DNA from 3 places in the Pseudoalteromonas nanhaiensis genome. Region 3 is predicted to be linked to each of the others. Evidence: predicted binding sites of a transcription regulator. Region 3 holds the regulator's gene; each other region holds the start of a gene.

Region 1 (4,869 bases), on a different contig from region 3:
TTGTGCTTTTTGCTTAGCGCCTGCCATACCTAATAATGCAGGGTAGGTCGCTTTATTGGCCGCAATATCTGAACCTTGCGGTTTGCCTAACGTTTCGGTGTCTGCCTCTACATCGAGAATATCGTCCTGTACCTGAAAAGCCAGACCAATTGCTTGACCAAACAAATTAAGTTGCTTTAACGTTTGCTCATCACATTGCGGCGCGGCCAAAGCCCCCAAGGTAATTGCACAGTTGAGTAATGCGCCAGTTTTAAGTTGATGAATACGTTCTAGTTCTTCGACTGTAATTGCTTTATCAGTGGCTTCAATATCAAGTGCCTGACCACCTACCATACCCTCTATACCTGAGGCTTTGCTTAACGAGGCGATCATTCTTACCTGTTGTGTCGCAGGTACTGCAAACTGATGGTTAGCAATTAAATCAAATGCTAATGTTTGAAGAGCATCACCGGCGAGAATAGCTTGCGCTTCACCATAAACAATATGACAAGTAGGGCGGCCACGTCTTAAGTCATCATCATCCATTGCTGGTAGGTCATCATGAACTAACGAGTAGCTATGAATACACTCAATAGCAGCGGCAAGAATATCAAGGTCAGCTTTGTCAGCTCCCATCATGCGGCCCGTCGCATAAACGAGGTAAGGACGTAAGCGCTTACCACCATTTAAAACGCCGTAATGAGTGGCTTCTTTAATGGTTTTTTCAGTGTTTAGTGGCAGTTCGAAATAGCGATTTAAATGTGCTTCAACGTCTTCTCGAGCGCGTTGTAATTGTTCTTTTAATTGCACTTAATTAGTCCAAGTTTGAGTCAAAGTTGCTAAGAGGAGCTTGGCTATCGTTACCCATTAATATGGCCACTTTTTGTTCGGCTTGTTGTAATTTTCCAGATGAGGCATTCGCAAGCGCTATACCACGCTCAAACTGTTTTAGCGATTGTTCTAAAGACAGTTCACCTTGCTCCATTTGTGCAACAATCTGAGATAATTCATCCAGTGCTTCTTCAAAACTCAAGTTTTCTGGTTTCTTTGTTGCCATAGTGGCCTCGATAGCTAATAGAAAGTGAGGCCAATTTTAGGGGGAATGCTAAACTAGGTCAAAGAATGATGTGTTTTTTTGCGCATAAAAGGAAATCAATATGCTATTTTTACGGTTTTAGAAGTAGCGGCAACTTGTAGCTTAAAAATCTTACATTAAAATAAAATTAATTCATTTAATGATTTAAGTAATTCAATTGCTTGCCGATAAGCAGTTAATAATAAAAATTTGATGCCGTTGGTGTCGTGTAATTGTTCCTCTGGAGGGGTATGTGGATTTAGCAACCATAATAGGTATTCTTGGTGCCATAGGCTTAATTGCTATGTCGATGGTATTAAGTAGTGACGGCCAAGTTGCAATGTTTTATAACACGCCTTCGGTGGTCATTGTATTTGGTGGTTCGATTTTTATCGTGTTATCGAACTTCACTATGGGGCAATTTTTGGGCATTGGTAAGGTCGCTGCAAAAGCCTTTATGTTCAAAATTGAATCGCCAGAAGAATTAATTGAAAAAGCAGTAGAATTAGCTGACTCAGCACGTAAAGGTGGTTTCTTAGCATTAGAAGAAGCCGAAATCCCTAACGGCTTTATGCGCAAAGGGGTTGATATGTTAGTGGATGGTCATGATGCTGATGTAGTTCGTGCCACACTGCAAAAAGATATTTCCCTCACCGCTACTCGCCATGAACTTGGTGCAGGTTTATTTAAGTCGCTTGCCGATATCGCTCCTGCGATGGGGATGATAGGCACGCTAATTGGCTTGGTTGCAATGTTATCTAACATGGATGACCCAAAAGCAATTGGTCCAGCAATGGCTGTAGCTCTTTTAACAACACTTTATGGTGCTTTTTTGGCTAACGTTGTTGCAATTCCTATTCAGGTAAAACTAGAGCTGCGTAAAGATGAAGAAGCTCTCAACCAACGTTTAATTCTTGATGCGGTACTGGGTATTCAAGATGGTCAAAACCCGAAAGTCATCGAAGGCATCTTGAAAAACTATTTAGCTGAATCAAAACGTAAAGTCGATACCGAGGAGTAGGGCATGTCAGATCAAGAGTGCAAATGTCCACCTCCGGGGTTACCTGCCTGGATGGGAACCTTCGCAGATTTAATGTCGCTATTAATGTGCTTCTTTGTACTCTTGCTTGCTTTCTCGGAAATGGATGTTCTTAAGTTTAAGCAGATAGCAGGTTCAATGAAGTTTGCTTTTGGTGTACAAAATAAAATTGAAGTAAAAGATATTCCAAAAGGGACCTCGGTCATTGCAATGGAGTTCACTCCAGGCAAACCTGAACCTACTCCTATCGAGACAATTCAACAACAAACCGTAGAGATGACACAACAAATGCTCGAGTTTCAGGCTGGTGATGAAAGCTCTGCAGGTGGTCGTCAAGAACAGCGTGGTAATAAGCGTGGTGGGGAATCACAAAGCACTGCTCAGCAACAAGCAATGGAGCAGTCAATTTCTGCAGCCGATCAAGAGCAAACGAATGAGCTTGTGAAGAAAATTGCCCAACAGCTTGAGCAGCAAATTATGGATGGTGCGATTGAACTTGAGTCATTAGGTCAGCAAATTATTATTCGCATTCGTGAGAATGGTTCATTCCCATCAGGCAGTGCTTTCTTACAGCCTAGGTTTAAACCTATCATTCGTGATATTGCTACGCTGTTAAAAGATGTGCCGGGTGAAATAACCGTGTCAGGGCATACAGATGATTTCCAAGTATCGAATGAGCTTTATACAAACAATTGGGATTTGTCGTCAAAACGTGCTGTTGCAGTTGCTAGCGAAATGGAAAAGGCCCCCGGTTTTGATAAATCTCGTATGATGGTTGTAGGTCACGCAGAAACAAGGCCACTAGTACCGAATGTAACCGATGAAGATCGTAGGCGTAACCGACGAGTCGAGATCTCTATTATGCAAGGTAAGGCGCATGAATCTGAGCCTATTGATGTGAGGCAATAAATCAATTAAAGTGAAACTTCATTAACAGATGTAATGGAGTATACAAATGAAAAAAGTTGATAAATATAGCTATATGCCAGGCAATGGTGATGGCGGTGATGACGATAAAACTGATTAAGGCGCTACATTTTGCCTGACTGGTTTGTAGAAATTAGAGTTATCTTAAGCAATAGCTGGGTGTTCATTTTGAGCCCAGCTATTATTATTTTTTATCTTCGTAAAGATTGGCCTGCTTTTTATTTCTCTGTTATTACTGCTGCTTTTTTCCTTTATGGAACTCTTATTTATTCTGCTTTAAAAGAATTTGATGACATTTATATCTGGCGCTATGTAGTCTGGGCTTTTAATGATATTGCTTGGATGGCAATCATTGCTTATTTAGGTATTAAAGACAAAGTCTACTTATGGCAAAGTGTGTTGGGACAACTTGTTGTTATTATGGCGCCAATTTTACAACTGTTCCGTTTGGTCGACCGCCATCTTTGGGATTTATCATACAGTACCTACATGTATAAGACCCTGCTACCGCTAATCAATATTGGTACTGTGGTCGTTTGTTACCTACCACTTATCTATCTCTTTACTCGACGAAGTCAGCAAGCTTAAGCGATTCCTAAGTTAAAAATCCTGTGCTAGACTACTGTTTATAAAAACAGTATTTAGTGTTGCTTTATGAAACTTTACATTGCCGAAAAACCCTCCCTAGCACGGGCCATTGCAGATGCGCTGCCAAAACCACAGAAAAAACAGGATGGTTATATAGAGCTTGCTAATGGTGATTGTGTTTCTTGGTGTGTAGGGCATTTGCTTGAACAAGCAGAGCCCGATGATTACGATGCAAGTTTTAAAAAGTGGCGATTTGAGCACTTACCTATCGTGCCAGAACAATGGCAATTAAAACCTAAAGCAAAAACCCGTAAACAACTCACTGTATTAAAAAAGCTAATCAAGCAGGCAAGTATCATAGTTCATGCAGGTGACCCTGACCGTGAAGGCCAGCTATTGGTTGATGAAGTAATTGATCAGGTCAAACTAAGTCAAGCTAAAAAACAGCAAATTCAACGACTCTTGATCAGCGATTTAAACTTAAGTGCAGTTAAAAAAGCACTTAATAATTTAAAATTGAATCGTGATTTTATTCCCTTGAGTGTATCTGCTTTAGCTCGCTCGCGTGCTGATTGGCTATTTGGTATGAATTTAACGCGAGCTTATACGCTAGCTGGGCAAAAAGCTGGATTTGGTAATGTGTTATCTGTTGGGCGGGTACAAACACCTATTTTAGGTTTAGTTGTAAATCGTGATAATGAAATAGCGAACTTTGTAGCAAAACCTTTTTATGAAGTATTAGCTCATCTTGAAACTGAGCAGCAGCAAACTTTTTCTGCTAAATGGCAGCCAAGCAAAGCATGCGAACCTTATCAAGATGAAGAAGGGCGGGTATTACATAGAGGACTTGCTGAAAATGTTGTGTCACGCATAACTAATCAGCCAGCTAAAGTAGTTGAGCTTGAGCAGAAGCAAAAAAAGCAACAAGCGTCGCTACCTTATAACTTATCAGCTTTACAAATCGATGCGGCAAAAGCGTTTTCAATGCCTGCGCAAAAGGTGCTCGATACCTGTCAAAGCTTATATGAACGTCATAAGTTAATTACTTATCCTCGATCAGATAATCGCTATTTACCAAAAGAGCATCATAAAGATGCAGCTAAAATTATTGCTGCTATTGCTAATAATGAAGGGCAAGCAAGTGAAGCTTGTAAGCAAGCTGATACGAGCAAGCGTAGTAAATGTTTTAATGACAGCAAAGTTGCAGCTCACCACGCGATAGTACCTACCGAAAAACAACTTCGCTCAGCAACATTAAATA
Region 2 (4,869 bases), on a different contig from region 3:
AATGCAATTAATCAATTAAATGATAGTGAGTTCCAGCAACGTACTTTAAAAGTACGTGAAGCAAAACAAAAACAAGAGAACGAGGCTAATGGTTTCCGCGAGGGATCTGATCAGTCAGCGTAATGAGTTCTATACTTAATTGCGAATGACAAATAGGAGCCGTTGCATAATAGTGCAGCGGCTTTTTTTTACCTGTTGTAAAGGTAAGGCCACGTAAAGAGATTAAACTCTCAACCCGCTTAGCAATCGCTTTGCCTGAATCAATAAGTATAATCCGTTGTTTGTAGTAATTACTAATCGCGCTGGCAAGTAATGGAAAGTGCGTACAGCCAAGTACCAACACATCTATCTCTTCTGCTATCGCTAAATCACTCAATACTTTTGCAAGCTTTGCTTCATTAAGTATCTGCGTATGAAATAGTGCTTCTGCAATTTCCACAAGCGTCGTTGAACCATATAAGCTGACTCGAGTGCCTTGGCTATGAGTACTAATTAAGTTTGCAGTATAGCGACTCTTGGTTGTTGATGGGGTTGCCAATAACCCGATATGTTTACTTTTACTTATAGCGCACGCAGGCTTGATCGCTGGCACTACACCAACAACTTCTATATTAGTATAAGGTCGAATTGCCTCTAAGGCTGATGTTGAAGCGGTGTTACAGGCTATTACTAGTATATCTACCTGCAGCGCTCTACTTTCTATAAAGCAAAGTAAAGCAAGTAAGCGGTCAATAATGGTTTGTTGGCTTTGAGAACCATAAGGTAATAATGCATTATCCATGAAATAGCTATAATCAGCATTTGGGATCAATGCTTGGATCTGTTCAAGTACAGTGGTTCCGCCTATACCTGAATCAAACACCATAATATGGACTGACAAACTGCTTACCTCGGATCATCAAAGGCCAGCAGTTTGCCATGCAGTTTTAGAAAAAGAAAGTTGCGGTTATGAGTCTTGCTCAGAAGCTGAACGCAACTTGTTCATTTGCTCGAACATTGCTTTGGTATAATCAACTAACTTACTGACTTCCTCTTTGTCTTGATTCAACCATTGTAAGATACCAGCTAGTTCATTTTGCAAACCTATGTCGCCAGCTTTATTAAATGCCTGTTTTAGGTCGTCATTAAACGGCGCTATTTTCTCGGCGACTTCTTTTTCAGGAGCTGGTTTATATTCTTCATAGCCTTTTATCGCAGCCACTGTTTTGGTTTGTTTCAGATCCATCGTAAAGCCAACGAGTTGTTCATTACCTAAGTTCAACTCTTTCGCTTGTTCAAAGGCTTCTTCTAATGAACCAGAGAAGAATGTTTCACTGACACTTTGCAAGTCTTCCATCAATTCATTGATAGCTTGCTGCTCTTGCTCATTTAAATCGCCATTGACTGTCATCGAAAATGACAAGTCTCGTGATTGCGAAGATTCACTAACAAACGCTTCGTTATCGCCATTTTTACTGTAGCTACTTGCCGATTTACTTTCATAGGCATCTGCAAAGCTAATACTTACTTCATCACCTTCAGCCGTTGTAAAAGTGTATTCTGCGTTATTACTTAAACTAAGGTATTGAGCTTGGCTTACTGAAACTGCGTTCGGTTTAGGGTTGAATAAATCATCTTCTAGCTCATCTATACCTTTATAGATGCCTTCTTTAGATTTTTCGATGCCTTCTTTTATATCATCATTAAGAATGCCTGACTCTTTGAGCTCATCATACGCATCGTCGATACCCATTTGCACACCTTTGCGTGCATCACCTAGCATGCCTTTGAGTTTTTCATCATCAGCACCATCGGCTTTTGCTTTGCGAAGTGCGCCGCCAACAAAGTCGAGTACGTTTTTAACGATCTCTTCAAAATCAAATAGCGGTTTATCTTTTTTCTCTTCAGCTTTAGGTAAGCCAAGAGCTGCAGCTAGTTTATCATCAAGAACTTTTGCTGCCAGCTCTCGCCCGCGTTGCTGATAACTGTCTTGACGATTTTGAATGGCAGGCTGCTGCAGTGCCTGTTTGCCATTGTATTTATTCACATTTGTATTAGGTATATAGCCTAGATTGCCAATTTTCATGATCCGACTCCATGTTATGGTTATCTCATTATCGGCCAAAAACCACATAACTTAAGTTTTTTGTATAAAAAAACGACACTAAAATAAATAACAAAACTAGACAAATCCTCAGCGCTCCCTACAATAGCGCCGTTATAAAGCTAAGAGATAAAAGGTAATCAGCCATGGCGGTTATAAAAATTGATACAACTCAATACGATGCACAATTGAGTGAGAAAGAGCAGCGCATCACTAACCAGTTTCGACGTTTTGGAGTCGAAAAATTAGAGGTGTTTGGCTCTGATCCTATTCATTACCGCCAACGTGCAGAGTTTCGTGTATGGCATGAGGGTGAAGACTTATTTCACATCATGTTTGATCAGCAAACCAAAGAGAAAATTCGTGTTGATGAGTTTGACCCTGCAGCACCTTTAGTCGGTGAAGTGATGCAAGCCATGATCGAAAACTTAAAGGGCAGCGAAATTCTGCGCCGTAAGTTATTTCAAATTGATTACCTTTCTAGCCTAAGTGGTGAAATCCTCGTTAGCTTGTTATATCACAAACAATTAGATGAGCAGTGGTTACAAGCAATTAAAGAGCTGAAAACAAAATTAAGCGCACAGTTTAAAATTGATTTTATTGGCCGTGCGCGTAAGCAAAAAGAAGTGATTGGTAACGATTACGTCATTGAGCGTCTTAATGTAAACGGTAAAGAATTAATTTATCAACAAGTCGAAAATAGCTTTACGCAACCGAATGCGAAAGTGAATATCAAGATGCTAGAGTGGGCACAAGCACTATGCCAGCCACTTAGCAATGACTTACTGGAGCTATACTGCGGGAATGGTAATTTCTCAATTGCCCTTGCGGGTTCATTCGACCGTGTATTAGCCACAGAGATTTCAAAATCATCGGTTTACTCAGCGCAATACAATATCGCGCAGAATAAAGTTGAGAACTTAGATATCATTCGTATGTCGAGTGAAGAGTTTACTCAAGCGATGAAAGGCGAGCGTACTTTCTCTCGTTTAGATGGCATTGACCTGACAAGCTATAACTGCCAAACAATCTTAGTAGATCCACCACGCGCAGGCATGGACACGCTAACGTGTGACTTAGTTGCTAACTACGACAATATTATTTATATCTCGTGTAATCCAGACACCCTTGAGCGTGACCTTGATCACCTATGTAAAACCCATGAAGTAAAACGTTTTGCGATCTTCGATCAATTCCCTTATACCCACCACATCGAATCAGGTGTGTTTTTGCAACGCAAATAAAATCATTTCTCTGCCAGCGCAGTAAATAGCGCTGGCAACTGCTGCTCGCTGTAGACTGCTATATTATTCTCGGTTAACAGCTTTGCAGTTAATCCCATGCCTGAAATTTTCTTTCCAGAATGACTACCATCGTAAATAGTATTGCGACCGCATGAAGGACTTGATTCTTTTAATAACGCATAACGAATGCCCTGCTTTTGACAAAGCTTAAGTGCTTGTTCTGCGCCGTAAGCAAATTGTACAGTTACATCCTGCGAATCTTTGGTAAGTACTCTTCCTGCTTTTATTTCTGCAGGCGGTCTTGCCGTGGGCAGCCCACCAGCTACTTCAGGACAGAATGCGATGAGCCTTCCCTGCTGTTTGAGTGTTTCTAAGCCTGGATGAAGTAAATTTTGCGATTGCCCATCATAACGAACAGGGTTTCCTAATAAACAACTTGAAACTAATAATTTTTGCATGTGCTGTACCAACAAAAAAGCTCCGCGAACGGAGCTTTTATTTTAATTAAGCTAAGCTTACTTATCTGCTAGGTAATTAATTAAACCAGCCATGCTTTTAGCATCGCTAATACCTGAGTCTGCACCTAAGATTAAACGGTATTTACCGTTAACAATAAAGGTTGGAACGCCTTTTAAAGCACCTTTTTGTTGATAGTACTCTTGATCACGTGCCATTTTAGACGCCATCGTGCGTACAGAAAAACTGTTGTAGTACTTATCAAAGTCTTCTGCTGTTACACCTTGTGAAACGAAGATGTCTTTCATATCAGCTAATTCATTAATGCGTGCACGCTTGGTATGAATATGGTTAAAGATAGCAGCTATAATCGCCTCTTTTTGTGGAAGGACGGCAGCAGCAGCCATAGATTGCGCTAAAATAGTTTGAATTTCTGGGTCACGAGGACCAACAAAATTCACTGAACTTTTCTTAAAAGTGATTTTTTTGTCTAATAACGGCTTTAGTTCTTTTACAACCGGTTCAAAGTTATTACACGCGGGGCAATAAAATGAAAAGAACTCTTTTACTTCTGGCTTTTTAGAAGCGCGTGCATCAATTGTTTCATAATGCTTCCCTTCTTCGTATTGCGCTGCCGTTGCATTAGCCGCTAAACCTAGCGTCATAGCCATAAATGCAGCCTTTACTAACTTGATCATTACTTCATCACTCCAACATTATTGTTTTAATAAAAATGCGACTAACTCATCAAGCATCTGTTGGCTCTTGATGGTATTTAAATTAATTTTATATTTATCATTAACGATAAAAGTAGGTACGCCTGTTAATGCGCCCATCTCTGAGTACTGCTGTTGCTTGTCACGCATTGCCTTCTCTGCGCTGATCACTGGCATACTCGCAATATCAGTATCAAACACGTCACTTGTAATACCGTTAGTGGCGAGTAATGCTTTAACATCTTTTAGGTCTTGAAGCAGTACACGTTGCTTGTGGATGCTATTAAAAATTTGGTCAGCAACTTGTTCGCCTTTACCATGCTGTTTAGCAATTAGGTAAGCATAACTTAGGTTACTTTGTGTTTGCTTT
Region 3 (4,869 bases):
ATGGCGATGAGCTCGCGATCAATCCTGGTCAAGTATTTGGCCCAATCAAAGGCGTGGCTACTAAAGACCCTGCATTTGGTTTAGATGCGGTATGGATCAAACCAGATCAAAAAGATGAAGCGCAATCATTAGGCTACACCGTAGTTGACTCAGCAACTGTTGTCGCGACTCATATTAGTCAGTTACTTACTAACAGTGCAGCGTTACTACTTGGCCATGAAGAAGTGCAAAACTTATTAGATATGTTAGCGAAGAGTCATCCTCGTTTAGTTGAAGGACTGGTTCCTGACGTATTACCACTCACAACAATCGTAAAAGTGCTACAAAATTTACTAAACGAAGGGGTGGCAATTCGCGATATGCGCTCAATTGTACAGACCCTTGTTGAATATGGCCCACGTAGCCAAGACCCTGATGTACTAACGGCTGCAGTGCGAATTTCACTGCGCAGACTTATCGTTCAAGACGCCGTTGGTATGTCTTCAGAAATCCCTGTCATAACCTTGGCGCCTGAGTTGGAACAGATGTTGCATCAGTCACTTCAGAATGCAGGTGACGAAGGTGCCGGAATTGAGCCAGGTCTTGCAGAGCGACTTCAACAATCATTGAACGAAGCGCATCAAAACCAAGAAATGGCCGGTGAACCTTCGATACTGTTAACGTCAGGAATGTTACGTACTGTGTTATCTCGCTTCGTTAAGTACACCATCCCAGGTTTAAGGGTGATGTCTTACCAAGAGGTACCAGACGAAAGACAGATTAAGATTGTCAGCTCAGTAGGCCAACAATAGGATAGTAAAGGGGTTGAACCATGAAAATTAAACGTTTTTTTGCCAAAGATATGCGCACAGCACTCAAGGAAGTGAAAGACGAGTTAGGTGTTGATGCGGTAATTATGTCAAACAAAAAGCTAGCCAACGGTGTTGAAATCGTTGCAGCTGTTGATTATGACAAAGCAGCCCCGAAAGCAGAAGCAAACCCAGCTCCAGTGCAATCAGCACCTGCGCCACAGCATAACTTCGTCAAACCTGAGCCAATGCGTGCCAAGCCTGAGCCGCAAGCAAAAGTTGCCGATAGCTTACAAGCGTTACTAGAGCGTCAAGCCCCACGCCCTCGTTCGCCAGAGCTGGCGTCAATGTTCAGTCAGTCAGGTATTGATACGAGTGAACACTATCAACCTAAAGAGCAAAGTTATGACCAACCTCGTCCTGAATATGCTCCAAAACCACGCTATCAAGAGCAAGCTGCTCCACGTATGCAAACACAAGCGCACAGTTTAGGTTTTGATGATGACTTAGACTCAGGATTTGATGATCTTGATACACCTACAGAGCGCAAACAAGCAGCGCCGGCAAACCAATCTGAAATTGCGACAATGCGCGAAGAAATGAATGCCATTCGTCAATTACTTGAACATCAAGTATCAGGCTTAATGCAACAAGATATGGCGCGTCGCGATCCGACTCGTGCGTGTATGATTGACCGTTTAGCTGGTATGGGTATTGAGCGTGACGTTGCAGAGCAAATGGCCTGTTTTATTCCTGACGATGTATCACGTCAACAAGCTTGGCAAGCACTTCTGCAAATGGTTGAAAACCAAATGCATACAACGAATAACGAAATCCTGCGTCAAGGTGGTGTATTCGCTTTAGTTGGCCCTACAGGTGTTGGTAAAACAACCACTGTTGCAAAACTCGCAGCACTTGGTGCACAAAAATATGGTGCCGATAAAGTGGCGCTTATCACGACTGATACTTACCGTATTGGTGCCTACGAGCAACTTGCAACTTATGGCCGTATTATTGGTTGTGGTGTGAAGCAAGTAAAAGATGCCAATGAATTGGCTGAAGTGCTATACCATTTACGAAATAAGCGTCTAGTATTAATAGACACTGCAGGTATGAGCCAACGTGATTTACGCTTAACTGAGCAACTTAATACCTTAATGCGTAATCAGCGAGTTGATATTCGTAGTTATTTAGTGTTGAGTGCTACAGCACAAATTAATGTGCTACAAGAAACCGTAAGACACTTTAAAAAGGTTCAGCTAAGTGGCTGTATCTTCACTAAATTGGATGAATCGTTGAGTTTAGGTGAGATTATTAGCATAGCGATTCAAAATCGCCTGCCAATAGGGTATCTTACTAATGGTCAGCGTGTTCCAGAAGATATTCGCGTAGCGAATGCTGAAAAACTAGTGAAAAAAGCTGAACAATTGTATTTAAAACGAGCAAAAGCACAACATTCACGACGTCAAGCAGTAGCGTCGAACACAGTAGGGATGTATGATTAACACAGTATTAGATCAAGCAAGCGGCCTGCGCAAAATGAATCAAAATAATAATAGTGGCGTTAAAGTTATCGCTGTTACTGGCGGCAAAGGTGGTGTGGGCAAAACGAATGTATCACTCAACACTGCAATTGCATTAGGTCAGCAAGGAAACCGCGTATTAGTATTGGATGCCGATTTAGGATTGGCAAACTGCGACGTGATGCTTGGTTTACGTGTTGAACGTAATTTATCTCATGTTTTATCTGGCGAATGTGAGCTTGATGAAATTCTTGTAGAAGGCCCTGCTGGTATTAAAATTGTGCCAGCAACGTCTGGCTCGCAAAGCATGGTGGAGTTAACTCCTTCTGAGCATGCAGGCCTTATTCGCGCTTTTAGCGAATTAAACACCGAGTTTGATATTTTAATTGTCGATACCGCCGCAGGTATTTCGGACATGGTATTAAGCTTTTCACGTGCAGCACAAGATGTCGTTGTGGTTGTGTGTGATGAACCTACCTCAATTACAGATGCCTACGCGCTTATTAAAGTGTTAAGCCGAGAGCATGGTGTATATAAATTTAAAATTGTTGCCAACATGGTGCGTAGCATGCGTGAAGGGCAAGAATTATTTGCTAAACTTTCAAAAGTAACGGATCGTTTTTTAGATGTTTCTATGGAATTAGTCGCAACGATTCCCTATGACGAAAACATGCGTAAATCTACGCGACGTCAAAAGGTTATCGTTGAGTTATTTCCAAACTCACCAGCAGCGGTGGCGTTTAAAACATTAGCAACGAAAGCAGTTAAGTGGCCGATCCCTAACCAACCGTCTGGTCACTTAGAATTTTTTATTGAGAAACTAGTAAACGGCTAACTATGACAACATCGGTGAATAAAGCGATGGGATATCAATCAGCACAGAATTTAAATGCGATTGTTGAAAAGCACGCCTCTTTAGTCAAAAAAGTGGCGTGTCATTTGATTGCTCGTTTACCTGCTAGTGTTCAGCTCGATGATTTAATTCAGTCAGGTATGATCGGCCTTATTGAGGCGTCAAAAAACTTCGACGCTAGTAAAGGTGCAAGTTTTGAAACCTTTGCAGGTATCAGAATTCGCGGTGCAATGCTTGATGAAATCCGTCGAGGCGATTGGGCACCACGCTCTGTGCATCGAAATGCACGTCTAGTCGCAGAAACAATTGCTGAATTAGAAAGTACCCTAAACCGCGAGCCCAAAGACACAGAAGTTGCTGAAAAACTTGATATTACACTAGATGAGTACCATCATATTCTACATGACGTTAATTCAAGTAAAGTATTAGGTATCGAGGATTTAGGTGTTGATGAAGACGTAATAACACCAATGGGTCATGATTTAGCACTAGACAAACCGTTTAATAACGTTAAAAATGAGCGGTTTAACCAGTCTCTATTAACGGCTATCCAATCGTTACCAGAAAGAGATGCCCTTGTTTTGTCTTTGTATTACAACGATGAAATGAACTTGAAAGAAATAGGACACATACTCGATGTTAGCGAGTCGCGTGTGAGTCAAATACATGGTCAGGCGATGATTAAGCTCAAAGCAAAAATCAATGACTGGATTAATTAGTAGTAAGTAAATATAGGTTCAAACCTCACCGGAGGATGTTTTGGATAAAAACATGAAGATTCTTGTTGTTGACGATTTTTCTACAATGAGACGTATCATTAAAAATCTATTAAGGGATTTAGGTTTTACCAATGTGCAGGAAGCTGATGATGGTTCAACAGCATTACCAATGCTACAAAATCAAGAATTTGATTTTGTTGTAACAGATTGGAATATGCCTGGCATGCAAGGTATTGATTTGTTACGTGCTATACGTGCCGATGATAGCCTTAAACACATTCCTGTTTTAATGGTAACAGCTGAAGCGAAAAAAGAACAAATTGTTGCTGCTGCTCAAGCAGGTGTTAATGGCTACATTGTTAAACCATTTACTGCTGCGACACTTAAAACCAAATTGGAAAAAGTGTTTGAACGTTTAGGTTAATCTAAGGGGAGAGGCTTATGTCAGCACCTGCTGCGCCTCATATAAGTTTAGAGCAAGCTCGTCAACTTGTTGAGTATCTTGAAAAAGGTGAACAAGAGAAGGCAGATAAGCTAATTCTTGAAGCCGCATCAAAAGAACAATCAGAGTTGTTTGCCGAAGTCGGTAAATTGACGCGTCAACTGCATGAAGCGTTAAAGAACTTTGATCTTGATACTCGTCTCGCCGATTTAACTACCGATGCGATACCCGACGCTAAACAGCGATTAAACTATGTCATGGAAATGACAGAAAATGCAGCAAATAAAACCATGGATGCTGTTGAGGCAAGTTTACCTATTGCTCAACAACTTGCTGATGAAATTGCAACAATCAAGCCCACGTGGGATCGATTGATGAACCGAGAAATTGAGCTTGGTGAGTTTAAAACCTTATGCCATAGCTTAGATAAGTTCATGAACAACTCTCATGCTAAAACTGATGAATTACAAGGCTTGATGACCAATGTGCTTATGGCACAAGACTACCAAGATTTAACTGGTCAGGTAATTCGCCGTGTTATTGA

What was found. Region 3 encodes FliA, which starts transcription of late flagellar genes. Its sites were predicted from a motif close to CTAAAGNTNNNNNNNNNNNNGCCGATA; they were not measured.
Region 1: pomA (flagellar motor protein PomA) is a predicted target of FliA. The motif match lies at 1,219-1,245, and genes of this name have one in related genera.
Region 2: ACSFVZ_RS19605 (DUF5610 domain-containing protein) is a predicted target of FliA. The motif match lies at 2,095-2,121, and genes of this name have one in related genera.

Annotation. Positions count from the first base shown of each region.
Region 1 covers NZ_JBPNYQ010000010.1:138,049-142,917, forward strand. Annotated here, with positions in the region: gene ispA ((2E,6E)-farnesyl diphosphate synthase) at 1-789, opposite strand, end outside; gene xseB (exodeoxyribonuclease VII small subunit) at 794-1,036, opposite strand; gene pomA (flagellar motor protein PomA) at 1,308-2,075, shown strand; gene ACSFVZ_RS11005 (flagellar motor protein MotB) at 2,079-3,002, shown strand; gene ACSFVZ_RS11010 (hypothetical protein) at 3,132-3,608, shown strand; gene ACSFVZ_RS11015 (DNA topoisomerase III) at 3,675-4,869, shown strand, end outside.
Region 2 covers NZ_JBPNYQ010000037.1:713-5,581, forward strand. Annotated here, with positions in the region: gene ACSFVZ_RS19595 (RNA recognition motif domain-containing protein) at 1-123, shown strand, start outside; gene murI (glutamate racemase) at 86-880, opposite strand; gene ACSFVZ_RS19605 (DUF5610 domain-containing protein) at 947-2,065, opposite strand; gene trmA (tRNA (uridine(54)-C5)-methyltransferase TrmA) at 2,230-3,327, shown strand; gene ACSFVZ_RS19615 (2-thiouracil desulfurase family protein) at 3,330-3,785, opposite strand; gene ACSFVZ_RS19620 (thiol:disulfide interchange protein DsbA/DsbL) at 3,843-4,481, opposite strand; gene ACSFVZ_RS19625 (thiol:disulfide interchange protein DsbA/DsbL) at 4,500-4,869, opposite strand, start outside.
Region 3 covers NZ_JBPNYQ010000006.1:112,573-117,441, reverse strand. Annotated here, with positions in the region: gene flhA (flagellar biosynthesis protein FlhA) at 1-791, shown strand, start outside; gene flhF (flagellar biosynthesis GTPase FlhF) at 812-2,293, shown strand; gene ACSFVZ_RS07950 (MinD/ParA family ATP-binding protein) at 2,286-3,146, shown strand; gene ACSFVZ_RS07945 (RNA polymerase sigma factor FliA) at 3,173-3,883, shown strand; gene cheY (chemotaxis response regulator CheY) at 3,924-4,307, shown strand; gene ACSFVZ_RS07935 (protein phosphatase CheZ) at 4,325-4,869, shown strand, end outside.